DNA from 2 places in the Bartonella sp. AC62GZZY genome. Region 1 is predicted to be linked to the other one. Evidence: predicted binding sites of a transcription regulator. Region 1 holds the regulator's gene; the other holds the start of a gene.
What was found. The regulator LexA, encoded in region 1, represses DNA repair genes until DNA is damaged. The targets are predictions, from matches to a motif close to TGTTCNNNNTGTGTTCNG.
Positions count from the first base shown of each region.

Region 2: ruvC (crossover junction endodeoxyribonuclease RuvC) is a predicted target of LexA. The motif match lies at 9,243-9,260, and genes of this name have one in related genera.

Region 1 is NZ_JBHIQN010000001.1:235,383-250,608, reverse strand. Features, by position in the region: gene ACFIML_RS01130 (DNA polymerase III subunit delta') at 1-981, opposite strand, end outside; gene tmk (dTMP kinase) at 978-1,622, opposite strand; gene ACFIML_RS01120 (D-alanyl-D-alanine carboxypeptidase family protein) at 1,651-2,814, opposite strand; gene ACFIML_RS01115 (septal ring lytic transglycosylase RlpA family protein) at 3,900-4,799, opposite strand; tRNA gene ACFIML_RS01110 (tRNA-Lys) at 5,329-5,404, opposite strand; gene lexA (transcriptional repressor LexA) at 6,652-7,356, shown strand; gene rimO (30S ribosomal protein S12 methylthiotransferase RimO) at 7,855-9,168, shown strand; gene ttcA (tRNA 2-thiocytidine(32) synthetase TtcA) at 9,708-10,583, opposite strand; gene rpsD (30S ribosomal protein S4) at 10,849-11,466, opposite strand; gene murI (glutamate racemase) at 11,637-12,464, opposite strand; gene ACFIML_RS01080 (RNA methyltransferase) at 12,457-13,293, opposite strand; gene sfsA (DNA/RNA nuclease SfsA) at 13,543-14,259, shown strand; gene map (type I methionyl aminopeptidase) at 14,252-15,082, shown strand; gene radC (DNA repair protein RadC) at 15,100-15,226, shown strand, end outside.
Region 2 is NZ_JBHIQN010000008.1:60,814-76,039, forward strand. Features, by position in the region: gene tolB (Tol-Pal system beta propeller repeat protein TolB) at 249-1,574, opposite strand; gene ACFIML_RS06320 (cell envelope biogenesis protein TolA) at 1,607-3,091, opposite strand; gene tolR (protein TolR) at 3,199-3,651, opposite strand; gene tolQ (protein TolQ) at 3,667-4,380, opposite strand; gene ybgC (tol-pal system-associated acyl-CoA thioesterase) at 6,109-6,549, opposite strand; gene ruvB (Holliday junction branch migration DNA helicase RuvB) at 6,784-7,878, opposite strand; gene ruvA (Holliday junction branch migration protein RuvA) at 7,892-8,506, opposite strand; gene ACFIML_RS06350 (OB-fold domain-containing protein) at 8,520-8,672, opposite strand; gene ruvC (crossover junction endodeoxyribonuclease RuvC) at 8,686-9,201, opposite strand; partial or broken gene ACFIML_RS09425 (DUF1465 domain-containing protein) at 10,600-10,748, opposite strand; partial or broken gene ACFIML_RS09430 (DUF1465 domain-containing protein) at 10,947-11,050, opposite strand; gene ACFIML_RS06365 (DUF1465 family protein) at 11,070-11,588, opposite strand; gene ACFIML_RS06370 (OpgC family protein) at 11,770-12,912, opposite strand; gene ACFIML_RS06375 (thiamine phosphate synthase) at 13,278-13,940, shown strand; gene ACFIML_RS06380 (TIR domain-containing protein) at 14,251-14,991, shown strand.

The DNA.
Region 1 (15,226 bases):
GAGATTAAACAGTTGTATTTCCTCTATTTCTTGATGAATCTCCTGCCATTTTCCCGCATATTTTTTTGAGAGAAATAAGTCTCCCTTTTCAACGAGCATGATAGCTTTTTTTTGAATTTTATTAAGAATTTCATCACAAAATTGTTGAAATTGGAATGTAGAAGAAACAGATGAAAATGTTTGTGCAAGAGTATGTACAATCGTTGCGTTACAAACAGGTTTCTCTAGGAAAGCATCAATTGTTTTAATAATTTCAAGACCGCCATGGCAAATAAGTAAAGCGGCTTTTCGAGGGCTTCCTTTAGATTTTTTAATAATCATTTCAATTGTTTTTTCATCAGGTAAATCCTGATCGGCGAAAATATGTATAATAACTTTTTTCATTTCATCGTTATTCAACGGACGAAAAGAAATTTTTTGACACCGTGAATGGATTGTTGGAAGCAATTTTCCTGAAGAATGTGCGATAATAACAAATAACGTTTTTGTAGGTGGTTCTTCAAGTATTTTGAGAATTGCATTTGCTGCATTTCTATTCATATCATCTGCAGAATCAATAATAACAATACGCCATCCATTATCTTGCGATGTTCGACTTAAAAAATGCATAATATCACGGATATCATCAACGAGTATTCCTGTTTTAAACTTTTGCGTTTTCACATCAAATCGACGTGAAATATACAAAAGACCAGGGTGACTTCCTTGTGTAATTTGGCGCCATGGGGTAGAATAAGGATCGGGTTTCAGGAAAGAACTCTGTTGAAAACTTAAAATATTCCAAGCAAGATGAAAGGCTAATGTAGCCTTTCCAATCCCATATTCTCCTTCAAATAATAATGCATGATGCAAACGCTCTTCTTTAAGCATTTGTGTCAAAAAATGACGAACATCCTCATGACCAAAGAGAACATTGTTCTGGGATGGTGATAAAATTGTATCAATATCATCATATTGGCGTAAGGTATTTACATTACTCATGAAAGCTGCTCCAACAATACCTGATGACAAATATTTTTTATTTGATGAGCAATGGCTTCCACTGAGCCAGTGGCATCAATGACTCGAAATCTATGGGGTTCCCGTTTGGCCAATTGAAGAAAAGCCTGACGCCTTTGTTCTTGAATTTCCAACTGATCTTTTTCAAAATAATCAATTTCTTCTGTTTTTTTTCTTCGCAAATTTGCACGCTTCATACCACACACTGCTGGCATATCTAATAAAAATGTTAAATGAGGCAAAATACCATTGAGCGCAATACACTCTAAAACAGAAAGAAGAGAAGAACTGACGGTATCATTGAGGCCTTGATAAACGCGTGTAGAATCAATAAAGCGGTCACATAAAACGATTTTACCTTTTTGCAAAGAAGGTGCGATAACCTCAGTAACATGGTCGACACGTGCCGCTGTAAACAAAACAGCTTCAATCAATGGTCCATATTGTTGTATCTTCCCTGACAATAAAATATGTCGGATTGCTTCTGCTCCTGCCGTTCCTCCTGGTTCTCGTGTTGTAACAACATCATAACCTTTGTGAGAGAGATACTCAGCAAGCAAAGAAATCTGTACTGTTTTTCCTACTCCTTCCCCTCCTTCGAATGTAATAAAATAACCTGACACGTATGACCTTAACCTTATTAGCGCGTAACTATAAATATTTCCGTAACCATCCAATTGTGATTTCATAGAATGCATTTTTTACTTTTGCAAAGAAACTTCCTTCCTGAACATTCATTCCGGCAAAAACTGGTTTTTCCAGAAGAACCTTTTTATCTTCTAAAATTTGAATAACGCCAACTGATTGCCCAGAAACGATGGGGGCTTTCAATGGACCAAGATATTTAATTTTTGCTTTAACATTTACTTTTTTTTCATTCGAAAGCATAAAACTTATTGGTGTTTTAACAATGAGTGGAACAAAATTTTGCTTACCACCATAAACAGGAGCACGACCAACCGTTTCTTCTCTTGTGAAAATCGTTTTGAGATCAAATGCCGTCATTCCCCATTGAAGAATGCGTTCTATTTCTTTTGTATATTTTTTTCTATCTTGCAAACCATTGATTGCTAAAAAAAGACGTTGATGATTTTTAGAAATGGTGGCAACCATTGAAAAACCTTCTTTTTTACTGTAGCCAAAACCAAATCCTTCTATACCAATTTCCTTAGAAATAAGAGGGTTTTTGTTACGTTGAAAAATATTATTCCACGTAAAATGAGGTTCACGATAAAGTGCATAATAATCTGGATATTCCTGAGTAATGTAACGTGCTAATATAATCATATCACGCACTGTTACAAATTGTCCCTCTTCGGGAAGCCCTGTTGCATTAACAAAATGACTCTGAGATAATCCAATCATTTTAGCGCGCTGATTCATCAACTTTGCGAAATGAGCTTCATCTCCTGATATGCCTTCAGCAAGAATAATAGCAGCATCATTTCCATTGACAATAATTAAACCACGCAACAGATCATAAACACTGATTTCTGTTTTTATCTTTGCAAACATAGTGGTTGTACCAGAAGGTGCTCCACCCTTGCGCCAAGCATTTTCACTGACCTTAAATTTCTGCGTACTTTTTAATAATCCTTTTTTTAATTGATGAAATACAACTTCTGCTGTCATCAATTTTACTAATGAAGCAGGGAAAAAAGGAATAGCACTTTGTTTTTCATAGAGTACTGTCTCTGTATCATCATCGAGTAATAACAATTGGGATGCGGGAGTTTGAAAATCTTGCGCTCTCCCCCATGTATCAAATGCCAATACTCCCCATAATATTAATAAGATCCTTAATACTGTATACATAGCCGCTCCTCCCATCTAAAAATCAGCATAAAGAATTTACTATATAGGAAAAAACTTTTTGATTGCTGCAAATTGAGGAATTATTTACAACTCACAAAAAGATTTTATTTTCATTTAGCTTTAGAAAAAAATAATATGACACGCTTTTTATCTTCCATGTAGGTTCAGTTTAATTTTAAAGTATGAGAGACAAAATATTTTTTCCTATTTTTATTGATAGTATTTTGATTTGTTATGATAAATTATAATCTTTTAACGTGGATTTGATTCAAAATACTGTAAGATTCTCTCATCCCCTCCTCTCATATTAAATTCAATAAAATCACTTGCTTACGCGTCATAAGCAGGGTTCGTATATGGATAAAAATTATTAAAAAAGAGAGTAAAATACTTCTTATCAACCTCTCAAGTGTTAAGAATTATCGCACAAAACATTGGGGCTTGCAAAGTCTATGACGTTGTCGGTTTATATCTTCATAAGTGTGAAGATGGTGATATCTAAAGGCGTTACAGTTATGCCATTCACAGGCGCTGTCGTAAAATAGGCTTGTAGCGTGTTGAAATATATCTCTTTTAAATAAGTCCATGAATTGGCAATGTAAGTGTATTTTGTTTGAGACGCTCTGTTTTTCGTGAGGGAACTTACTCCATTAAAGAACATGATAAACAAAAGCATGAGATAATGCATAATCTTTTCATAGGATATTACCGTAGATACTTTAGAAAGATGCAAGGCCGAATCAAAAGAAAATATTTTTTTACTTGTTAAGCTTTTTATTCTTCTCAAATCGATTGTACAGTTGTTTTAGAGATTACACAAACAGACTGACACAATAATCTACCTTCATCTAGCAAAAGCTATTACAGCAAGAAAAGTACACGCTTTATTAAGCAAGCAATATCATAAAACGACGAAAATACTAGCAATGGAGTGGAAAGGCCCGTACTGAATTTATAATAATAGCACCCAACCACGCTTTTTGAAAAGGACAACGCGCCTTAAGATGAAACCCCTACACTAAATCCGTAAGTTCTTATCTTTTTTACTAGAAAATTATATTGATAAAAAATCAACGCATTTTTTCTTAAAACAGTTGTAGCCAATTGACCTTTGTTTTTTTGTTTAGCTTATTTATAGAAGCAACTTGATCGAATGGCATCGGCTTATCAACCATGATAGGACCAATTTCCGGCAATTTAACTGCAACAGTTTTATTACGTTGTTCCTGTTCAACAGCAGCTGCTTTAGCTAATTCTTTTTTGTTCCCTATATTGCGCTGCTCTTTTAACAAAACAGTTTCTCTTTTTTTCGAAACATTCTCCGACGCTAATGAATATGACACGGCGTTTCCTGGAGTATAAGAGGCCATTAAATATGCACCATCATAATAGCCAATGGGTGCTTCAGCGATATATTCCACCTTAACATCTGCTACTCCCTTATCGACATAACCAAGTATTGTCGCAGCTTGCCTTGATAAATCAATGATTCTGTCTTTCATAAAAGGTCCGCGATCATTCACTCTAACAACGATTGAAGATCCATTTCTCAAATTAGTAACACGAGCATAGCTAGGTAAAGGCATTGTAGGATGAGCGGCAGTCAAAAGATTCATGTCATAAATTTCACCATTAGCTGTTAATCGTCCATGAAAGTCTGAACCATACCATGATGCCTCACCAACACGTTTATAAGTTGGATCATTTTGAGGATAATACCACTTTCCTTTTATTTGATAAGGTTTACCAACAATCGCTCGTCCACGCTTTTTTTCTTCCGATTGATTTTTCTTATTGGAGACTTGTTGAGGTAGTACAGAAGTGTTTACGTTAATTGGTTTATTATGATAGGAATCTTTTATTGAAAAATTCATAGTTTGGCTTGCACAACAAGATACCAGTGACTGAGAAATGACAATCATAGAAAACAATTGAAGTGTTGGTTTAATCATAAAAGTAATTTTCTTTTTTCTATTTGAAGGCATCTATTCAGTCCACTTATTTCTGTTAAGTAATACTGTAAAAACCACATCACGCTTTTTGTACGCAACGGAAGAATTTACGTTTTTTAATGATTCCCCTCGCGTATATACCACTCTTAAATTGGCTTCTTTTACCAAGAAATTAACGTATTGTTAACTTTTTTATGGTTTTCATACGAAATAAATGTACTATAGTAGATGTTAAAAAGATTAAAAGTTAAATAAATCAACATCTTATAGAAAATTCATTTCATAATATTAAAGTGTGAATAAGTGGTGATTTTAGCAACTGTTTTGCGAATCATGTAATGTATTGAGTATTAAAAAACCACCTATGGATTGAGAAAATTAGAAACTATATGTGCTGCCAACGCAGGTACAACCCTATCCGTAAGCTTAAAGCTCTTTTTTGTTGGGAAGGAGACAGCATAGCATCGCTCTATTCCAAAACAGCTGATAGAAAATGACAGACTATAGAATCAAAACAAAAAAGATTCTTAAATTTTTATAGCCTATTGATATTACTTAAATTTGGTGAGCGCGCAGGGATTCGAACCCTGGACCTACTGATTAAAAGTCAGTTGCTCTACCAGCTGAGCTACGCGCTCCCACACAAGCTATCTAGTTTGCATACTATGTAGTTTGCAGAAAGTGAAGGGAACATACGGTTGACTTTCCATTTGGTCAACACCTTTTGGAAAAAATATTATTATTTTCTGCAGTTATCAATAATTTTCCGTTTTCGCTCCTTTACTTCATCATTGTATAAGTACTTTTTAATCTTCTTTTTGAAGTTTCAATAAAGGAAAAATTTCACTGCAAAATATTGCATAGATTCGAAGCGTTAAAATTATGAGAAATCCCCCCTTCCCCTCACATGGGTTGTTGAGCATAATGGGTAGAGAAGAAAAATACCTTTTATTATAATATTATTTTTATATTTTAGTGTTCAATTTTCAAATATGAATACAGATTTATAAGATAATATATTGATTTATAATAATTTATCATTTTTTACTTGAGTGAAAATTCTCAAATACTGTAAATTTTTCTCATTTCAAATCTTTTTTATATTGAAACAATAAAAAGCATTTGCTCGACCAATAAAAGTGAGGGAATAAAACTATATAAAAAAAGAAATGAAAATGATACTTATGCCTTCTTTCAATAACTAAAAATTATCGAAACATTAAGGGGATAGCAAAATAGTATGATAGTGTTAGCACGTTTGATATAAAAATGCGGCAATCCAATAGATTTTATATTATTCATCACAAAATCTTGATGAAAGCAAGCACATTGAGAGATACTTTTTTAAACAAATGTACCAATGAGCGACAATAGCATTCTAGAGGGATGACTTTTATTCATGCACAATGGCTATATAATGAAAGCCAATTTATTCTATAAAATAAAGCAGACATAATAATGCAAAATGATTCTCGATACACCTTGAGTGATCAGTTCTATTATTGACAATAATGTTTTCTAATTCACTTTTTATATCAGAAATTACAAGATACGTATATATATTTTTAAAAGAGAAAGATACCACTGATCATAAACTTTAGTGTCGAATAATTCAGTTTATTTCAGAGCTATAAAATATTTTTATATATGATGTAATATTAATGTATTTATATAATGTATAAATAATATTTTAATAATGTTATTAAATAAATAATTTTATATTTATAATACATTAAATATAAATAAACATATTAACTTATTAAATTCACTTATAAGATCAAAAATAAAGCAAATAATTTTGATTTAGCGAAAAAAACTTGCATAATTATTATGTATACACGTATTTTTACTTTATTCCTTTTTATTATTTTGATTGGAACATTGAATGCTGACATGTAAACAATATGAGTTACTCTTGTTTATTCACAATCATATAAAAGAAACAGGAGTTTCTCCTTCTTTTGAAGAAATGAAAAATGCATTAGAACTTTCTTCAAAGTCTGGTATTCATAAGCTTATTATAGCTTTAGAACAAAGAGGTTTTATACGTCGTTTGCCCAATCGTGCGCGTGCAATGGAGGTGATTCGACTCCCTGAGAAAATAACATTTAACCTTTCTTTAGCACGTAAGATTTCTCCCAGTATGATAGAAAAAAATAAAAGAGAAATATCAAAAAACTTGAGTAATTTTGAAGTAGAAGAAAAAAAAAATACCACCATTCCCATTATGGGACGCATTTCTGCGAGCGTTCCTGCTTCTGCTATACTGCAACAAACAAGCACACTTTCTCTTCCACACGATATGGTTAATACAGGTGAGCACTATGCACTAGAAGTTAAAGATAATTCTATGGTGGAGGCTGGTATCCTTGATAAAGATACGATCATTGTGAAACGCCAAAATACAGCAATATCAGGTGAAATTATTGTCGCGTTTATTGATAAAAAAGAGGCAACATTAAAACGTTATCGACGCAAAGGAGCCTCTATTGCATTAGAAGCTGCGAATCCTCACTATGAAGTACGTACATACAAATCCGAGCGTGTAGAGATACAAGGCAAGCTTACTGGACTTATTCGTAAATATTAAATAACAATAATATTAAATAACAATCGCATTTTATATTACGCTATACATACGCCAATAAAATACAGTAAAAAAAACCGTTGGACATTTTTAATATTGTGCCACAAGAAATTGATTTTCTTCTCACTCCTCAAAAGACATCCTCCCCCAATCTGATCTGAGAATAATTCAGATTCTTGTTGAATGAATTCTTTTTTCCCTTCCCTTTTACGCGCTTCACTTACGCAAGGCTTGATAAGTAAGCTTAGAAATATTCATTACACGCTCTAAAGTACTGAATGTTTTAAGGAGTTTGCTTTATATCATCGCTCTCAACGATGGTATTTTACAGTATAATAAGATAAAATCATATGCATGTATAAAATCACGTAAAATATTGTAGAAAAAAATCAAATAAATTTGTAACAGATTGTATTGCATATGTATAAAAATAAAGAACATTTTTTCTTTTTAAGCCAATAAAAGAGTCATTCAATTGTTCATAGTCATTATAGGATTATTATGGTTGCACCTCGTATTAGTTTTGTCTCTCTCGGATGCCCAAAAGCACTCGTAGATTCTGAGCGAATTATTACACGCCTTCGCTCTGAAGGGTATGAGATTTCACGTCAACATCAAGGAGCTGATGTCGTTATTGTGAATACCTGTGGTTTTCTTGACTCGGCAAGGAGAGAATCATTAGCCAATATTGATGAAGCTCTTAAAAAAAATGGAAAAGTTATTGTAACAGGGTGTCTTGGTGCTGATCCTGATGCTATTCGCCAAACATATCCTAATGTATTGGCTATTACAAAACCGCAAGCTTATGAAAGCGTTATAGAAGCTGTTCATACAGCAATTCCCCCTGTTCATGATCCTTTTCTTGATTTAGTTCCTCCCCAAGGTATTCGTTTAACTCCTCGCCATTATGCCTACTTAAAGATTTCTGAAGGATGCTCTAATCGGTGTAGTTTTTGTATCATACCTACTTTGCGTGGTGATCTCACTTCACGTCCCATCAGCGATGTTCTTCGTGAAGCTGAAAAACTCGTGCAAGCGGGTGTAAAAGAACTTTTGGTTATTTCACAAGATACGAGTGCTTATGGTGTTGATCTTAAATATCTCGAAAATTCTTGGAAAGATCGTACAATCAAAACCAAATTCTTTGATCTTTGTCGCGAATTAGGCGATATGGGTATTTGGGTACGTATGCATTACGTTTATCCTTATCCCCATGTTGATGAAGTTATCGAACTTATGGCTGCAAAAAAAATTCTTCCTTATCTGGATATACCTTTTCAGCATGCATCACCGACTGTTTTGCGTCACATGAAGCGTCCCGCACTTATGGAAAAAACAAACCGTAGAATTGAAAAATGGCGAAAAATATGTCCAGATCTTACTTTGCGATCAACATTTATAGTTGGTTTTCCTGGTGAAACGAATGAAGATTTTAATATACTTCTAGAATGGCTAGAAGAAGCAAAAATTGAACGCGCTGGGTGCTTTAAATATGAAGAAGTAAAAGGAGCTGCCGCAAATGATTTGGGATTAAAAAATATTCCTGAGGAGGTGAAAGAAAACCGCTGGCATCGTTTTATGGCAAAACAACAACAAATTTCTACACATCTTTTAAAGAAAAAAATTGGAAAAAGACTCCGAGTGCTTATCGATGAAAGTCAAGGAAAAGTTGCCAAAGGACGTAGTCAATACGATGCTCCAGAAATAGATGGTGTTGTCCATATATCATCACGACGTCCACTGCGTGTTGGTGAATTTGTCACTGTTAAAATCGAACAATCGGATGCCTATGACCTTTATGGTATAGCAGTTTAAAAAATTAACTCCCTCCCTATCCTCAATGATGAAGATTTCTATTAGCATCGGTTTGTAAAAAGATCAGCTACTCACAATCGAACTTGATCACTTATATAGCTTACTTCATGAGAATTTACGAGCAATCTTTGCTCTGAATGTTTGCTATACACTCCCAAAATACCAAGCAGTTATATATTCTCTTAATTTAATACCTTATAAATGAGCTTTAAATGACGGTGACGGCGGCGCAAAAGAATAAAATCCACAAGGTTTCCCATTTTTAATTAACAAAAGAGCAAATCGACAGCCGTATTATTTTTTCATTTTTCATATTACGACAGTCATTGGTTAGTGAAAGGAAACTTTTTTCAAGAGTGTTTTATGCACACAAGAATTTCCTTTGTGATATGCAAACGGATGTTTTTTATGGATGCAATATAAGAGAATTTGAAACAAAACAATCTGACGATATTTAAATGAAAAAAATAAATTATCATTATAAATAAGTCTCTTATCTTAAACTCTTTAAACTTATTTTTTTTAATATCTAATTTTTATTAACACGTTTTAAAATCAAAGAATTTCTTATCAAGCAAATGACTTGGGCGCACATTTGTTAAAGCGCGAATCATCGTATCTTTACGTCCTGGCATTTGTTTTTCAATGTTTTTCAGCATTTCTTTCATTGCATTACGTTGTAACCCATCTTGACTGCCGCAAAGATTACAAGGAATAATTGGGAATTGCATTGCTTGAGAAAATTTTTCCATATCTTCTTCAGCAGCATAGACAAGAGGACGTAATACAAAAAGATCACCTTCATCATTTTTAAGTTTTCCAGGCATAGCGGCTAATCGACCACCATGAAACAAATTCATGAAAAACGTTTCCAAAACATCATCACGATGATGACCTAAAACTAATGCAGAACAGCCCTCCTCACGTGCAATGCGATAGAGATTTCCTCGTCGTAAACGAGAACAAAGGGAACAATATGTCTGCGTCTTTGCCAATTTATCTGTAACAATGGAATAAGTATCCTGATATTCAATACGATAGGGAATTTTATAAGAACTTAAAAAGTCTGGAAGAATATGTTTCGGGAATCCTGGTTGTCCTTGATCAAGATTACAAGCAAGAATTTCAATGGGTAAAAGACCACGCCATTTTAAGTCTAAAAGAAGCGCTAATAAACCATAAGAGTCTTTTCCACCCGATAAAGCGACAAGCCATTTTTTTCCCGTAGAGAGCATAGAAAAATCATCCAAAGCCTGCCGCATATGACGCAAAAGCCGTTTGCGCAATTTATTAAATTCTACGCTGGAAGGAGCAACCCGAAATATTGGATGACATTCATCTGCTTCTCTTTCCAAAAGATCATCTCTCTCTTCGTTTTCCTCTATTGCCTGATATTCAACTGAAACATCATTCATAATACCATATCCTGCACAAGTAATAGCTCGTTTTGCAAAGACAGAAACAAATATAAAGTAAACTTACATTTATGTTTTTTGAATTTATAAAATTAGATACATAAAAAAGAAATGGAACTATATAAGTTTATCGCTCTAAAACATAGCAATAAACTTAATATAGAACCATTCACAAAAAACACTTGTTAACTTCAAAGATTATAAAAAACACACTATTTTGAAGTTATAATCACAGAAAGAGGAAAACATGTTTCCTCATAAAAAATTATCGAGAATAAAATTCAACAACCAAATTAGGTTCCATTTGCACAGCATAAGGAACATCTGCAAAAGCAGGAATACGTGTAAAGGTTGCTTTCATCTGTTTATGATCAGCTTCAATATAATCAGGGACATCACGTTCTGCCAATTGTACTGCTTCTAAAACTAAAACAAGTTGTTTTGATTTTTCCCGAACCTCAATAACATCACCAGGCTTACAACGATAAGATTGAATATTTGTACGCCGCCCATTTACGTTAACATGACCGTGGTTGATAAATTGACGAGAAGCAAAAATTGTAGGTACAAATTTTGCGCGATAGACGACAGCATCCAAACGTGACTCTAACAGACCGATAAGATTTTCACCAGTATCACCCCGTCGACGAGCGGCTTCTTCATAAGTTTTATGAAATTGCTTTTCTGAAATATCTCCATAAAACCCTTTCAGCTTTTGTTTAGCGCGCAACTGCACCCCATAGTCAGAAAGTTTTCCTTTACGACGCTGTCCATGCTGACCTGGACCATAATCACGACGATTGACGGGAGATTTTGGACGACCCCAAATATTTTCTCCCATACGACGGTCAATTTTATACTTTGTTGTTTCGCGTTTACTCATCGCATTTCCTTTAAAATAAAACACGAGATCTTAAGACCCCAAGGAAACGCGCCCTCCTCTGCCTTTAAATACTAAAGACTGACAGAATACCTTAACATATCAATATGCAAAGTTATCCACGGGACACGTCAATTAATGCCATTTTCTTGAAAGAAAAAGCTGGAACAGTTCTATTGATCTCGTATCCCAAAGTCAACTCTTTTCATGAGCTTTAAGCCAAATCCTTTTAATAAACGCTCCGTTGAAGAAGTGACTTTTTTTGATGTTAGCAACACAAAATCTTGATATTTCTTTACAGGTTGCTGCTGTATTTTTTCCGACAATGGCAATAATGATCTGGTATGTTTAGCGATAGCCTTTGCTGGATCAATCCATTTAACGGACCATAAAGCTTGTTCACGAAAGAAGCTAATCAAAAAAGGATAATGTGTGCAGGCTAAAACAATAATATCAGTATATTTGCCATTTTTTTCCACAAAACATGGCAGGATTTCTTTCTTTATCTCTTTCGAATCGATAGATTTTCCCCGTAAATAATTTTCAGCAAATCCAGCAAGCTTTTCACTTCCCACAAGCTGAACATGACACTGTCCAGCAAAAGAGTTGATTAATTCATTTGTATAAGCACGTTTAACTGTTCCAGGGGTTGCTAATACGGAAATAAAACCAGATTTCGTCTGTTCAGCAGCTAATTTAATTGCAGGAACCGTTCCTACAAAAGGAACATGAGGAAAATTTTGTCGTAAATCTGCCATCATCAGTGTAGAAACAGTATTGCAAGCAATGACACATAAGGCGGGATTATAACGTGTTAAAAGATTTGTAAAAATCTTTAAAATATGGTCTTTCAAAACATTTTCTTCCCAATTGCCATAAGGGAATCCCGCATCATCAGCCACATAAATAAATTGCCTTTCAGGGATAAGAACACGCACTTCCCTTAAGACAGTTAAACCACCAATACCACTATCAAAAAAAAGAACAGGCTGTTCATCCATCAGTTTTCACACTTGTTTGTAATTTTTTACGGTCGCGCTCTTTAGGTGCTCCACTCCCCCTTGGATATTGTGGTGAAAAATAATCCAGTGAAGATATAACGCCCCGCAATAAACGAACCTCAGGTTCACTAAAGTTAGCACGCGTAAAAACAGAGCGTAAATTTGCAAGCATCACTTCTTTGCGTTCTGGGGGTCTAAAATATCCACGAATATCCAAAGCCTCTTCTAACTGAGATAAAAAACCATGAAATATTGTTTTATTTGCAGGTTCCATCTCTGCGGCACGAAATGCCGTATCGCTGACATTCTCTAGACCTGTTTTCATCCATTCGTAAGACATTAAAAGAACCGCTTGCGCAATATTGAGAGATGCAAAAGCAGGATTAACTGGAAAAGTGATGATTTCATCAACAAGACTGATTTCATCATTTTCTAGTCCCCATCTCTCTCTTCCAAAGACAATACCTGTCTTATGTCCGATACTTTCACGCTGACGTAATACGCTTGCTGCTTCGACAGCACTTTTTACAGTTTTAAATCCACATCTTTCACGCGCTGTTGTGGCAAAAACATAGTGTAAATCTGCAATTGAATCACGCAATGTATCAAAAATCACAGCGTTGTTAATGACATGATCAGCTTTACTTGCAGCAGCTCTAGCTTTTTCATTTGGAAACATTTCTCGAGGATTGACTAATCGAAGCTTAGAAAGCCCAAAATTCGCCATTGCCCTTGCGACCATACCAATATTTTCAGGAAGCTGCGGTTCAACTAAAATAATAACGGGACCATTTGTTAAATTTTCACGATTCTTATTCGTTCCTGCCATCAATACTCCCTAATTGCACTTAACTTATGCTCCATTCGCTGTTTTTTTAAAAGCAATCTTCTTCAAAGTACACCAATGCTTGTTAATAATAAATTTTAAAAGCCATTCAAAGTAGACTATGGAGTTTATACAATTTATATAAGATATCGTAACATTTTTTACATTAATTTTATCTTGTTTAGTAGGTGACAACTCCTACCCGTCATAATCTCAGTTGAATTATGAAATCATAAATCCTAAAAAAGGAATATGTATTTTATTCCCAAACTTTTTCCTGCAAAGCTTATCCGTCGTTATAAACGTTTTCTTGCGGATGTTAAACAAGATGATCAACATGTTTTCACCGTGTCGGTCCCTAATACAGGATCAATGCTTGGATTAACAGCTTCCAACTCCAATATTTGGCTTTCATATCATAACAACAGCAAGCGAAAATATGCCTATCAATTAGAAATTGTTGAAACCGATAATACTTTGGTTGGCATTAATACCACTTTACCTAATAAACTCGCACTAGAAGCAATTCAAAACGGATTACTACCAGAATTAAGTGGGTATAAAACAATCTTAAAAGAACAACGCTATGGGATACAATCACGAATTGACTTTCTTTTACGTGATGACATTCTTCCTGATTGTTACCTAGAAGTTAAAAATGTTCATTTTATTCGTCAAAAAGGATTAGCAGAATTTCCTGATACAGAAACAAAACGTGGTGCACGTCACCTTGAAGAACTTATAGGGGTTGTACAACAAGGAAAACGAGCAGCTATGCTTTATATTATTCAACGAGAAGATTGCTCAGCTTTTACAATTTGTCATGATCTTGATCCACTCTATGGACGTAAGTTTGATTTAGCATTAAAATCAGGAGTAGAATGTTATGCTGTAAAGTGTCATGTAAGTGTAGAAGGCATTTTTCCGATTCAGAGAGTGAAAATAGAAAACAGAAGAAACAATGACTGAGTATATTGAATATAATGAAATACCTTTAAAATTTAATGGGAAAATCCGCATTTTTGATGATTATGCTTTTGCTAAAATGCGTGAAGTTGGTCGTATTGCTGCAGAATGCCTTGATGCGCTTACGGATATTATTAAGCCAGGTGTTACTACGCAAGAAATTGATGATTTTGTATTCATTTTTGGTGCTAAGCGAGGAGCTCTTCCTGCTGATTTAAATTATCATGGATACAGCCATTCATGCTGTACATCCATCAATCACGTTGTTTGTCATGGTATTCCCAATAAAAGACCCTTGCAAGAAGGCGATATTGTGAATGTTGATGTAACCTTTATCCTTGATGGTTGGCATGGAGATTCAAGTCGAATGTATCCTGTTGGAAAAATCAGACGTGCTGCAGAACGCCTTTTACAAATAACCTATGAAAGTCTTATGAAAGGAATTGCTGTTGTTAAGCCTGGAGCAACCACAGGTGATATTGGTGCTGCTATTCAACAGTATGCAGAATCTGAACGGTGCTCAATTGTGAGAGATTTTTGCGGACATGGTATCGGTCAGCTTTTTCATGATGCACCCAATATCCTCCATTATGGAAACCCTGGAGAAGGAGTCGAATTAAAACAAGGTATGATGTTTACAATTGAGCCTATGATTAACCTTGGTAAGCCACAAGTTAAGATTTTATCTGATGGTTGGACTGCCGTTACCCGCGACCGCTCTTTGACAGCACAATATGAACATACGATTGGTGTCACAAATGAGGGGTGTGAAATATTTACACAATCTCCTAAAAATATTTTTTATATTCCCAATTCGTATACCTAATGCACTGTAGAGATGTTATGGCTAAAAAATTAAATCAAAAGGAAGATATTCAAAGTAATCACTTTGCATTAACATCAAGTTTTCCACTCATCCCAGTATCTGAAAGAAAAAGTAAAGAGCCTGAGAAAAACACACAGCTTCATA
Region 2 (15,226 bases), on a different contig from region 1:
ATAGCGACACTTTTAATAAAAAGTTGAAATCTAGAGACTTCAGAATTTTCGACTCTATTTTTTCAAGGTATTGTTTTGAATTTTTTAAGCATTTTCCCCCAAGGAAATTCCATTATCGATCAACAACCGTAGATGATAGATGAAATCTACATAAATCCCCATGCCCACTATAACCAATTCCTGCTTTTAAATAATTAAAAACTATTGAGACTGTATTCCTTCTATATTCTGTTTTTAAGCATTTTGTTTTACTGTATATTGAGCAATGGCGACCATGCTGGATCCGAAGCATCATTGGGTGTAGGGAGTTGTCGTTCATTGCGTCCGGTAATGTCAATCGTATAGATTTTTGGTCCCATACCGGGATTTTTGCGAAAGAACATCAGCACACGACCATTGGGGGCCCACGTTGGTCCTTCATTATGAAAACCCGTGGTTAAAATTCGTTCTCCTTGTCCATCTGGGCGCATAACACCGATAGAAAATTGTCCGCTTAATTGTTTTGTAAAGGCGATATAGTCACCCCGTGGAGACCAAATAGGTGTTGAATAACTCCCCTCGTTTGAAGAAATACGTTGAATATCACTCCCATCTGCATTCATTTTATAGATTTGCGGCTTTCCGCTACGATCTGAAGAAAAAACAATTTGTTTGCCATCCGGTGAATAAGAAGCAGAAGTATCAATAGCAGAAGTTGTTGTAAGTCGCGTCATCGTACGGGTTCGTAAATCCATGGTGTAAAGATTGGCACTCCCATCATTTTGTAACAAACTCATGATGACTTTTTGTCCATCAGAAGAAAAACGCGGAGCAATTGTCATGTTATTAAACGTTCCAATCAACTCTCTTTGCCCCATTTCAATTTGTTGGAGATAAACATGAGGTACTTGATTTTCCTCATAAGCCATATAGGTCAATTCTTGTCTTTTTGGGGAAAAACGCGGTGTAAGCACCAATTCACTTCCATCGGACATATAAATCAAATTTGCTCCATCTTGATCCATCATGGCTAAGCGTTTAATGCGTGCATTTTGAGGTCCTGTTTCATCGATAAAAACAATTCTTGTATCAAAATAACCACTTTCTCCTGTCATCTCACTATAGATCTCATCTGCAATTATATGGGCCACACGCCGCCACCGTTCTGTCGCGGTATAAAAACGCCGTCCTTTCAGTTGTCGCTCTCCAAAAACATCCCATAAACGAAAATCGACTCTCAATCGTCCATCGATTTCTCTCATGACTTGCCCCGTCACCAAACCTTGCGCTTTTATTTTCTGCCAATAAGCAAAATGCGGTTGTTTATTAGGACTAGAAGTGTTTTCAACAAAATTTGCTTTATCAAGCGGTAAAAAAAGCCCCGACCGTTCCAGATCGGCTGTCACCACAGCCGTTATTTTAGATCCAATCGAATCATTGGAAATAAAGTCTGTAATTGCAATGGGAATGGGATTAAAATCAGCGCTTGAAATCGTCCCTTTCAATTGCGCATAAACCAATGAAATATTTGAAAGCCACAACCCACAAGTGACAATAAACCAAGCAAAAACTTTATATCTCGTTATAGTCATCATGGAATGCGTCCTTTCGTTAAGCGATTTTTTTATCATCTTATTTCTTGGAGGGGATCAACATTAAAGTCAAAACCTTGCCCCCACAGGCCATATTGATCACGTGGGAGATCTGCATAAGGTTGGCATGAAAAAACAGCCGCGTATACCTGCCTTATCATAATAGCTTGTTGACTCTCAAGACCGCTTACAGGATCAATGATAGGATCACCCACAACCATTCCTTCACGGTCCAAATAAAATCGCAACCGCACGACCGGACGATTCTTTAAATCGCCACCAAGCGCTACAAGTTTAAGCTTCTGTTGAATACACCCCCCAACAATATTGACCAATGTTTGTGCCATTTTTGTGGTATCATTAATATTTTTTCTTGCACCCAAAGCTTCTGGTGTATGAGAACGTTTTGCTCCTCCTCCTTGTGACCGCGCACGATTGAGCAAATTATTTTCCTCCATGGCCAGAATATCTTCAATGGTCTGTTTCTCTTGGTGTTTCTTGCTAAGCTTTGGCGTATTTTGATTCAATGCCGCCTTATTTTTCATTGTAGATTCTTCGTCAAATTTTGGTTTCAACTGTGGAAGAAGAATTTTTTCTGGAAGCACAATTTTGGGAACTTGATGAACCACCTGCTCTGCCGGTACTTTTTGTACCGTTGGAGTCAATTCTTTTGGCGATACCATCTCTTCATTTTTGTGCAAAGGCTTAAGCGCAGTCTCGGGTGCATCCTCCGGCACTCTTACAGGCATCTCAGGTGCAAGCTTTGGCGCATCTTCCGGTACTTTCAAAGGTATCTCAGGTGCAACCTTAGGCTCATCTTCCGGTACTCTTACAGGCATCTCAGGCACAATCTTAGGCTCATCTTCCGGTACTTTCAAAGGCACCTCAGGCGCAAGCTTTGGCTCATCTTCCGGTACTCTCACAGGCATCTCAGGCACAACCTTAGGCTCATCTTCCGGTACTTTCAAAGGTATCTCAGGTGCAACCTTGGGCTCATCTTCCGGTACTCTCACAGGCATCTCAGGTGCAAGCTTTGGCGCATCTTCCGGTACTTTCAAAGGTATCTCAGACGCAACCTTGAGCTCATTCTCTGGTTCTTTTGAAATCTCTTCTGTTTTTGCTTCTAATAATTCTGGTTGTGTAAGTTCGGATGTGGATGTTTCCGACGTACTTTCGCTTGTTGGCGGCGGTGTTGTCTCAACGGGGAGCAACTTTTCCTTTGGTTGAAATGGTGCAAGACTATCTATTTGTCCCTCTCCAATATGGCGTGCATCTTCTTTCTCTTGTGGTTGCATAGTTGGTTTTACGGCAGGGATTGCGCGGATAGGAGCCTTCACGGCTCCTTGTTGAGAAGAAAACTCGTCCACCAAAGGAGCAAGAGTAATGGGAATTGCTTCCAATGGTTGTGGTAAAGAGAAAGAGCTTGTAAACTGAATAGCTCCCCAACTGAGAAAAATGACATGGACCACAAGGGATAAAGCCAAGCCTCGTTTCATACTATGATAAGAGTCTTTGTTCATTCTTTATGCCTTATTTACGCCTTACATTTTTTCATTTTTAATCACTCTATGCTCTTTTAAAAAAAAATTAAGAACAACCGGTTATACGCAATTTTATTACTTATTATTTATTGTGCTAAACTTGCTAACGCAACTTGAGAAAACCCCGTTTTTTGAATATCCGCCAGCAGTTTTAATACTTGTTGATATTCAACAGTTTTAGCAACACGCACAAAAACCCGTTGATCTTTTTGTGTAGCATCTGCTTCCAGAAGAGTTTTCAGGTGTGTAATCAGGGCCTGCGACGTTTCATAATAATCTTGATTAATGGCAAAGCGCCCTTGCGCATCAAGTGAAACCGTAAGAGGTGTTTTTTGAGCTCGTACGGGACCCGCTTGACTACGAGGCAAATCTAGAGGAACACCGTTCACTAAAAGGGGGGCAGAGACCATAAAAATAATCAACAAGACCAGCATGACATCCACAAAAGGAGTGACATTGATCTCACTCATCAGTTGGCTTCGTGAATGATGCCGCCTACGTGTATTTTTGCGAGAAGAAGAAGCAACAGAAACGCCCATGGGATAAGATCCTTTTTATAAAGAGGAAGGTGCTGTGCGTGTTTCATCAATACGCCGCGATACAATTGTTGAAAATTCATCAGCAAAATTTTCTATTTGTGCAATGATGCGCGCACTTTCATGAGTCAACTTGTTATAAGCAATAACAGCTGGAATTGCTGCAAACAAACCAATAGCGGTTGCCAAAAGCGCTTCTGCAATCCCTGGCGCGACAATGGCAAGTGATGTATTTTGAGAAGCTGAAATAGAAAGAAAAGACTCCATAATACCAATAACTGTTCCAAAAAGTCCGATAAAAGGTCCCGCAGACCCCAGTGTCGCAAGAAAACTTAATTTTGATTCTATTTTTTCACTTTCACGTCCCAGCGTCAAATCCATAGCCTTATCAATTCTGCTCTGCAAACTTTTCGATGTATGGGTCCCTTTTTCAAGAGATTTTTTCCATTCAACCATTGCTGCCATAAAAACTGCAGATATACTATTGGTACGTTGACTTTTACATGATGCATAAAGATCTTCTAGCGCTTTGCCAGACCAAAATGTGCGTTCAAACTGCTTTATTTCACGCCGTATTCTCCGATACGTAAAAATTTTATCAAAAATAATTGCCCAACTCCAGATGGAAGCGAGCAGCAATCCGATCATAACACCTTTCACGATCCAACTCGCTTGCATAAACAAATGCAACATTCCAATTGTTTCTGGATTCGTTAGTTCACCATGCGGCATAATTTTTGTCCCTCTAAATGAAAGATGCATTTTTTTAAATTTTATAAAACAGATTATTTTATATTTTCTAAATTTAAGTAAAGACTCTAGTCTCACATAAATCCATGCGCTAAAACAAGACTTGTTTCTTAACTTTCCTTAAAAAGTGATGACGAGAGATATCCCTCAATGCACATCCCCCTCATTTCACAACAGCATTTATGAAAAATATAACGATCAGGGCTTCTCCATAAATGCTATAAAAATAAAAGATATAAAAATGCATGATATTAAATCTATTATGCACCACCATCTTTACGCTTATGAAAAGAACGCTAAATCATCATACGCGTTTCCAGCTTAAAATACAGCGATAAGTCTTAGCACTTGAAAAGATTCGTAAGAGGTATTTTATTTCTTTCTTAAGTGTTTTTGTATCCACTCACCAACTCCGCTTGTGACATGTAAGAAAATGTTTTTTATTAATTCGCGGCAATAGAGCTTGAAAAGAAAAAATTTTACAAGTTTCAGAATTATCTGAAAGTGACAACGCAATGAATTATCATTGTAAATAAATATGTTATCATCATAAAAGATGACGCTTTGCCTCAGGCTATTATTTCTCTCATTTTCCATCGAATTGAATACGGGGTACATCATCGGGCACAAAAAACGACAATAAACCACCCTACAACACCTCACAACAATGCGCCTCACCCATGCACCCCTACGACGTCCTATGTAATCTAGTGTAAGTCTCATGTAATCTCACTGTATTGTGAATTAGCCCCTTTCAATGCCTATCATCTCTCTGGCACCATGGTATAACGTACAAGCTTCTGTGACATGAAAAAAGCCTTTTCACATTTTTACTTCATCAAAACCGGCTTCTTCGCTCTCTTTGCTCACTTGCGATATTTGATCGTTATTGCATTGCGAATGATCCATAAGGAACATTTTTACAATTTTTTCAATGATTTATATTGTTCTCTTATGATGTGTAAGCAAATGATTTTAATTGTTTCAACATGAACAGATTTGAAATGAAAGTATTTTATTCTATTCCTATTAGGGTTTGTGCCCATGATAAGTGATAATTTATCTTTCTAAGTCAATACATTATATAGAATAATATGCTGTTGAAACTTTAAATGCAAAAATGCATTTCTGCTTTGTATACATTGATCTCTCACTCATTCACTACGCTTAGAAGCGCACATAAAGTCATGCATGATGGATAGAAATGGATGAAACACGCGCTCTTGTGATGCCAAATGACAATCCAGTAAAAAAACAAATCAAATTGCTTAAAAACACCCTTTGGGTGTTTTGAGACAGTTTTCGACCTAATAGCTTATTATCACTTTATTGCAATATGGTGCTGGGTATGTGCATTTTTATAAAAATAAATCTTAATCCATTTTTATTTCTTTTTATATTTTGTACTTTTTCGCTGTTTTCTGATGCCAACAAACCTTTCTTCAAAAGAAAGAAAATATCTTGAGTTTATAGCAGAAAATGGATGATGCGACATTGATTTTGAATCATAACATGGATGAGGTGTGTTTAATTTTGTGAGATATTATCTTCAATTTATTGTAGTTATTGTAGCAGAGGTGCTTTCTTTTGCTGTATCGTGTGACCTTGTTGGAAAACATTTAGGCTATGATAAATGTATAGTCTTAGATTATAGATTACTTTATATCTGCTGATCTCTCCTGAAACTTGCTAATTCAATGAATCACACTTTTAACCAAGCATTTTTGCAAAAAGTTCTTTGGGTAAACGTCGCGGTTTTGCCTCCTCATTAATCAGAGCAATTTCAACTTTGGCTGTTACCAACGTAGTCATCTCATGCAAAATAGATTGCTCCATAAAAAAGCGGGCCCCTTGGATGTGATTAACACGTGTTTTAACGACTAAAAGATGATCAATTTTAGCTGGTCTTGAAAAATTAATTTCCATATGACGAACAACAAAAAACAATTTTTCCCCCTCACCCCCTGCTGCTAACATCTTATTATTAAAACCGGTATCCCGTAAAAACTCTGAACGTCCTCGTTCAAAAAACTCAAGATAACGCGCATGATAAACTACACCGGAAAAATCTGTATCCGCAACATAAACGCGGACCTGAAAATTATGAAAAGCACTTGTATGATTTCTCTTGAAAGGAGTCACTTCTGTCATCTACTTCACGTCCCATAAAATCATTGAATAGAGCAAATTATTTATAGATCAAAAGATTGAACACATTTTTGTGTTGATGTTATGAAAAGCAAAAGCACAAAATCCTCAATCTTTCCAAATCTTTTTGGTCAGAAACTGCTAAAACAAGCACATTTCTTGTATTTATAACCTTGCGATACAATATTCACGCAATTTTTTTAAAGAAAATGTCTTATTTTTTAAAAAGCGAATGACTTAGTCATCTTCTCCATCCCATAAAGTCGTCTGAAGTGATGAATTGTCTTGAGCATCAGAAAGTTGAGAACGCCTTTGTATAGACGTTGTAGAGGCTGGAGCAGAAAGCCCTAAATGGCTCCAAGCCTTTTCACTCAGAATACGTCCACGAGCGGTTCTTTGAATAAACCCTTGTTGGAGCAAATAGGGTTCAACAATATCTTCAATGGCATCGCGTGGTTCTGATAAAGCAGCAGCAATCGTTTCAATCCCCACCGGTCCCCCTAAAAAAGTTTCCGCAATCAGGAGCAAATAGCGACGGTCAAGCGGGTCAAGCCCAAGATGATCCACTTCAAGGCGCGAAAGGGCTTCATCGGCGATTTTTTGGTCAATTTGTTTTGCCTGTTTAACCAGAGCAAAATCACAAACGCGCCGTAAAAGGCGTCCAGCAATGCGAGGCGTCCCGCGTGCTCTGCGTGCAATTTCATGGGCTCCATCATCACTGATCTTGACAGCAAAAAGTCGTGCATTACGCTGAACAATATATTCCAATTCTTCTATCGTATAAAAATTGAGACGAATTGGGATTCCAAAACGATCTCTCAGCGGTGTGGTTAAAAGTCCCAAACGTGTAGTTGCCGCCACCAAAGTAAATTTAGCCAGATCAATTTTAACCGAGCGGGCAGCAGGCCCCTCACCAATGATAAGATCAAGTTGATAATCTTCCATTGCTGGGTACAGAATTTCCTCAATTGCTGGATTTAAGCGATGAATTTCATCAATAAACAAGACATCACGTTCTTCGAGATTGGTCAAGAGGGCTGCTAAATCTCCTGCTTTAGCAATGACCGGCCCTGAAGTAGAGCGAAAATTAACGCCTAATTCTTTTGCCATAATCTGTGAAAGCGTTGTTTTTCCCAACCCCGGTGGTCCTACAAACAAAACATGATCCAGCGCTTCTTGCCGTGTTTTTGCTGCTTCAATAAATATTTTTAAATTAGCCCGTGCCGCTTCTTGACCAATAAAGTCATCGAGAACTTGTGGCCTCAAGGAACGATCTGGATCGTTAGGAAGGGGGGCGGAACCCAGAAGGCGTTGATCTTCATCTTTATGCATTGTTACCTTAATTTTAAGTAGGAGAAGAAAGCAATTTGAGACTATGGCGGATCAGCAGGGCAGAAGAAACAGTTTCGCCCTCAAGAGCGTTCATCGCAAGAGCAAGAGCGCGAGCTGCTTGCTCCCGTTCAAACCCTAGCTTCATCAATGCGGAAAGCGCATCATGCGCAGGTTGATTGGTTATCTCACGCTGAGGAACCGAAATAGTTTTGACAGCTTGTTCAAAGGGAAGTGTTTTACTTTTCAGTTCACCCACAATCCTTTCACTGACTTTTTTACCAACGCCCGGCGCTCGACTAATCATCGCAACATCATTTAAAGCGATAGCCTGAGCAAGTTCATCTGGCGATAAAGTCCCCAAGATTGCCAAAGCAACCTTTGCCCCTACTCCAGGAACATTTTGTAGAAGACAAAACCACTCCTGTTCAGCTCTTGTAGCAAAACCAAAAAGGCGAATTGCTTCTTCACGAACATGCGTTTCAATAAAAAGGCTTAACGCCTCCCCAACAGAGGGTAAAGAAGGACGCAGACGATTTGACACAAAAACAACATAACTCACACCATGAACATCAAGAAGAATATGATCATCAAAGATATGTTCAAGGGTGCCCTTTAATTTGCCAATCATGTTATCACCCCAATCATATCGCCATCCTTGCCTGATAAGATTGGTCAATACTCTGATAATGCATACACCAATTCAACACAAAAACAACATAACTCACACCATAAACATCAAGAAGAATATGATCATCAAAGATATGTTCAAGAGTGCCCTTTAATGTGCCAATCATGCTTCCACCCCAATCATATCGCCATCCTTGCCTGATAAGATCGGTCAATACTCTTACGATGCATACTATGACAAAGAGCAAGAGCAAGAGCATCAGCCGCATCACTGCTATCAAATTCAGCCCGTGGGAGGAGAACTTTTACCATCATATGGATTTGTTCTTTAGCCCCATGTCCAACACCAATAACCGATTTTTTCACTTTGTTGGGGGCATATTCAAAAACAGGAAGGTTTGCTTGCGCAGGAACCAGCAGCGCAATCGCACGCGCTTGCCCAAGTTTTAAAGTTGCTGTAGCATCTTTGTTGACAAACACATGTTCTACAGCGGCTTCATGGGGCATAAATTGATGCATAATCTCTGAAAGACCTTTGTGGATCTGACAGAGTCTAGAAGCCAGATCACACTGTGCATTAGAAGAAACCGTCCCTGCTGCAATAAACTGAAGACGATTACCTGCAACATCGATAACGCCCCACCCTGTACGCCGTAATCCGGGATCAATGCCTATAATACGAATCGTCTCTGCCATAAACTACAGTCTATACACTTTTCCCCCTTGTGAATAAAGACAAGACCACAAAGAAAACAGCAACCCAAGACAAAACCAGTAAAAAGATAATCATACCTCCAAATTTATACAATTATAACACGCAACGAACAGCATCTTTATGGTACATACTTTATGAAGCATAACTGAAATCAATCAAAACCATTCACACATCACAAGCAAGCACCCTCTAAAGCATAAAAATTCCCTTTCTATGGTCATATCCAATGCCATAACGGTTAAACATCGCAAGCGAGCAAATAGAGAATTCTGGATTGTACATTCATAAGTGTAAAGAGGCTATGCAATGGATGGTACACACTTTACGAAAACTTTTTACATTATAGCATGACGCCACCATAACAAGGCAACACGTTGATTTATAAAGATAATTAATTTTTTGTATGTTGCATAAGAATCCCGAATATCCTAAGATTTTCTCATTACAAATCTGTTTATCTTGAATCAATCAAAACCATTCGCTTACATATGAAACGTGGGATTGCCGTATAGAGTGAAACTGTACAAGACAGGACTAAAAATGCCTCTAATGAATTGTCTCAAGTTTCAAAGGCTGTTGCAACATTGGGGACTGGCAAAGATGATGATAGTGCCGGCTTTTTCCTTTGCAAGCATAAAAATGAGAGAGGCTCAACGAATGTGAATAAGAACTGAGAGGTGTTTTTGAATATACTCATCACACCACAATGACATTGCATAGAGAGGAACATTGTATGGGGGCACAGGGAACCCATGGGACATTCATTATATGGCACTTTATTTTGGATATTTTATTTTACACGAGGGAAAATAACTTCCATTCAAAACAAAAGAAGCCCAAAAACTGTAACAATGTGTATCATCCTCATTAACACACACTTTACAGCAGCTTTATAGGTATAAATTATAGAGCCATAAATAAATTGATGTATAAGCCCCCGCTCTATCTTAGAGCCAGATCATTATCAGAGCCAAAACAAAATCACACGATAGATCAACAGAAAGTGTTCCAGCTGCAATCAACAAAAGTCAATTTCCCACAAAACCAACCATACCCTATTCCATGCCATAATTCGAAATCAATACCTATCCCTCTCTCAGCTATAAACTCAAGATATTTCCTACGCTCAAATAGAAATTAGGTAGAAAAAAGCACTCTAGATTGGTTTTCGTTGTGAAATTTTGGTTGTAAAAAATGGATATACTGTTCTAAATATCTCAAGAAAGAAGCAAGGAGCTATTTTTCTCAGAATGCCCAAAAGCTGTTTTCAGTAATTCGATTTATTTTTCCACTGGATTATCATCTTCTAAGGTACAGGAGGCCGCTTATTGACCAAAGCGCTTAAACTACAGCAGCATCTCTAAATGAAACAAAATGCACGCTTCTAAACGCAATGAATGAGAAATAAATTGGCGAAAAGTTTCTGGCAATTCATGCCAATAAAAGGGAAAAATTCCAATGTCGGTGTATGAAGTGACACTTTTACAATTTCCTTTTTTATTTGTTCTGATGATATTTCCCCTTCGCGCAAAACAAGGGGAGTACCTCTAAGAATGCCCAAAAGCTGTTTTCAGTAATTCGATTTATTTTTCCACTGGATTATCATCGTTCAAGATACAGTGGCCGCTTATTGACCAAAGCGCTTAAACTACAGCAGCATCTCTAAATGAAACAAAATGCACGCTTCTAAACGCAATGTATGAGAAATAAATTGGCGGAAAGTTTATGGCAATTCATGCCAATAAAAGGGAAAAATTCCAATGTCGGTGTATGAAGTGACACTTTTACAATTTCTTTTTTTATTTGTTCTGATGATATTTCCCCTTCGCGCAAAATAAGGGGAGTACCTCTAAGAACGCCCAAAGGCTGTTTTGAGCAATTCGATTTGTTTTCCTACTGGATTATCATCTTCTAAGGTACAGGAGGCCGCAGTTTCCCACCCAGCACGCAAATAGGTTATGCGCGCTTCTAAACGCAATGAATGAGAAACAAATTGGCGAAAAGTTTCTGGCAATTCATGCCAATGATGGGTTTCAAGTTCCAATGTCGGTGTATGAAGAGATACTTTTACAATTTCCTTTTTTATTTGTTCTGATGACATTTCCCCTTCGCGCTCTGCTCGAAGAAGAAGGAGTTGAGAAGCGATTTGCATAAGTCGTGTACTTAAATACATAGCCTCTTTCGCATAGATTGCAGAAACTTCTGTTGAAAGGGAACGTGCCACTAATTTCCCTTCTGAGTCAATGTATGCTGCAGTTTTTTCAATCAGCGCCATTGTTTCTTCATAGAGACGATTAAAAGCATTTTCAAAAGCATTATGCTCAATCATGATAATAGGTTCATCATATGGACGTTTATGTACGCTCACGCTTTTATACTCCAAGTATCAGCACAAAATCATACCCCTTAACGAACAGAGGATTAAAAAGTTTCTTTTATTGCTGTATAGAATGCTTTTTTTTTAAAATTGCTACCTCTTTTAAATCTTTTGCGCAACGCGCTTTTTATACTAAGGTTAACGCGCCAAACAAACACTATAGGAATGTTTTTTATAAACGGATCATTTTCCTTGAAAAGGACCACTGCCAAGATTGCCGTTTTTCACAATAATAAGCGACTCCAAATTGCAAAGCAATACCCGTTATTATTAAGAAGGTATCGGAAAAAACCGTTTCTGTCATCACTGTTTTTACAATTTGTCCAAACATCGCAAAAATGGTTCCCGTTACAAAGACCGGTAAACTATGTTTTCCTAAAATTGCTAAAGGATGTTTTGGAGAGACATAAAACCATTTATTGACATGTGGCAAAGAAAAAATGAGAAAGGTTAATGCAAGAACATGAAGTAAACGTGGCAAGCTTAAAAAGGTTTTATTAAAGTTCATCAACGGGGAAGACCAGCCAAGCCAGCCCAAAATGCCCCACCAGTTTAAGCGAACCCATAACAGCGCCAACAAGAGATACGCTGCCGCACAAACAATCCAAAAAGACTGAAACGCGATTTTTTTTCCTTGTTTAAGCGCTAAAGTACTGGTCAATCCTATGACAAATAAGAATTGCCAAGACAAAGGATTTAAAAACCACTTTCCCTCTAAAGGATAAGAAGGAGGAGCAATTTTATAAAATCCGCAGATAAGATACAGTGTAAAGGAGCCCAAAAGCAGCCATTTTGTCTGTTTACAACTCAAATAAAGGATAAAAGGCGCAAAAAACATCAAAACGATATAAAGAGGAAGAATATTATTATATCCCAACTGGTGCCCAAAGCTTAAGGTACTTAAAAATGCGATAACAGGCTCTTTAAAAAAGAGTCCTACATTGTTCATTGATAAAAGTTTTTCTGTTCGCCATAAGAAAAATGCCCCTAAAAAAAGGCTTAAAGTTACAAAAGTCGTAAAAAGATATGCACCATAGAGCTGCAGAGCTCTGTACCAAAGTTTTCGGATAATAAAAGCAAAGGATTTTTGCTGTAACCGCGCATGAAAGCTTAACCCCAGAGAAACCCCTGAAAGCAAAACAAATATTTCTGCACAATCAGAAAAACCGAAATTTCTATGAGTAAAAGACTCATAAATCGTTCCGGGAATATGGTTAATGAAAATCGTCAATAAGGCTAAAGAACGAAAAACATCAATACGTGTATCTCGATGAGAAGATTGTGTATTATACTCAAGAACACCTTGGTATTTCATCAGTGGACTCCCACACGTTGCAAACCCCTTGAAGTCCCATAAAAATGGTGCTTACCCTTATTGCCAACAAGCATGAACAGGATGAAATTTTAATTTTTAAGTGTCAAGTTTCATTTTAAGCGTTTATTTTTTAAAAGGCAAAAGTTTTTTAAAGGCAAAAGAACGAAAAACATCTATGTGTGTATCACAGCAAAAAGGCAACATATTATGCTTAAAAACACTCTCATTTCTCATAAGCAGGCTTCCACACACCCACAAATCCTTTAAATTACGTGAAAATGGTGGTCACTTTCATCGCAAATAAGCATAATAGAATGAAACTTTAATTTTTAAGCGTTATTTTTTCTAAGAAACAGGGATTTGACATGACACAACAAAAAAATAAACCAATTGATCCACCTCTTTTCCCTCAGTTGATTTTAACACTTGATGTTCGGCGCAACACCCCACAAACATTTTTGCAGCAAATTTTACAAACAAAGTCTTTTGCATGCGTCATCCTTTATGATTCTGAAAAGTTGAAAGATGATAGCTCTTTTTTACAACAACAAGCGCAAATTTACGCAGAAGATATTCAACATCATGACGCAGCCCTTCTCATCGCTGATGACAGCCGCATTGCTGGGCGCATAAAGGCTGATGGATTGCATATAGAGGGAGATGTTAAGGCGCTCGAATACTTTGAAAATCAGAAAAGGGAACAAAAAATCATCGGTTTTGGCAATCTACGCAATCGCCATAGTGCTATGATTGCCGGCGAAGCAGGGGTCGATTACCTGTTCTTTGGCAAATTAGGGGCTGATAAAAAGCCGCACGCTCACCCCCGCAATCTCCAGTTAGCAACATGGTGGGCAGAGATTATGGAAATCCCTGCTGTTGTGCAAGCGGGGAGTGATTTTTCAACCTTTGATGAAGCCTTAAAGACTGGATGTGAATTCATTGCTGTAGAAGAAGTCATTTTTGGGAACGACAACCCCTTAATACTGCTTAAAACAATGCAAGAAAAATGTGAGAAAACCCCCTTGTAATATAGGAGGAGAATTTATAAATAAAGCGTTAATACAAATCAGAACACTCACCACTATATTACTTATATAGAACACACAATAACAGATAAAGAAGATACCTCGAAACTCAATAAAACTGCTTAATAATTCAATCAAATGAGATGAAAAAGCTAGCATCTTTTTTGACATAATATATAGAGAAAAGGATCATAAAAACTTTCTAGTTCAAAATGTTATAAAGACAAAGCATTATGATTGGGGAAAATGGTCATTTTCAATATTGGTACTGAATACCAATAGCTGACGATACAAATATGCAGGGGACATAACAATGCGATATAGCGGAACACTTGAAGATCTTAAAAACATAATTCGCAAAGCTGGATATCAAATCATAGAAACTAAACCTCTATCACATCCATCCCCTGAAGGATATCAGATCAAAACCTACGAAGGAGGCACTACTAATTGGTTTAAAAGCACAGGAAAAATCAACGTTCAAGGCAAAGAAAACATAAAACAAAAGTTAATAGAAGATTTAGCAAAGCATCTAGAAGAAACATCAACGATTCCTTCCTCAAAAACTGCTTCCAATACCTCAAGTAAAAAAATCTTTATCGTTCACGGTCATGATCGTTATTCCTTAAAGGACCTTGAAAATGCTCTTCTCAAGCTTGGTTTGGAGCCATACATTTTACAAAATACGAGTGGTAATGGTGTAACCATCATTCAAACTTTGAAAAAAGAAATTTGTGACAGTTCTATAAGTTTTGGTATTGTACTCCTCACGCATGATGACATGGGTTATGCTATATCTCAAGGTGAAAAAAAAATTCAACCCCGTGCGCGACAAAATGTTATTTTCGAAATGGGCATGTTAGCTGCCGCACTTCCTCTTGAGAGGATTGCTATTCTACAAAAAGAAGGCATTGAAATGCTTTCAGATGTTGGTGGAGTTTACTACCTTTCTTTTAAAGAACAGGTAAACGAAACATTCCCCAAACTTATTAAGCGCTTAGAAGAAGCTGATTTCTCTTTTAATACAAATGCAATTACTCATGCATTAAATTAAATTTGAATAATGCTTATGTTTATTTTTTAAGTGCACGCCCAAAAACACGTAGCACCCCACCACATTCCACAGACACACCCATCCTATAGGCTCAAAGAAACGATTACCCTCACCCTTTTTCAAACAGCAAGCAATTGTGTAAATTTAAATGAAGAGACCGCGTGTGAATTCACTACCGTAGAAGAAATCATTTTAGTCTCTTTGATAAACGCGGGGCTGTTGTCATAATTTTGAT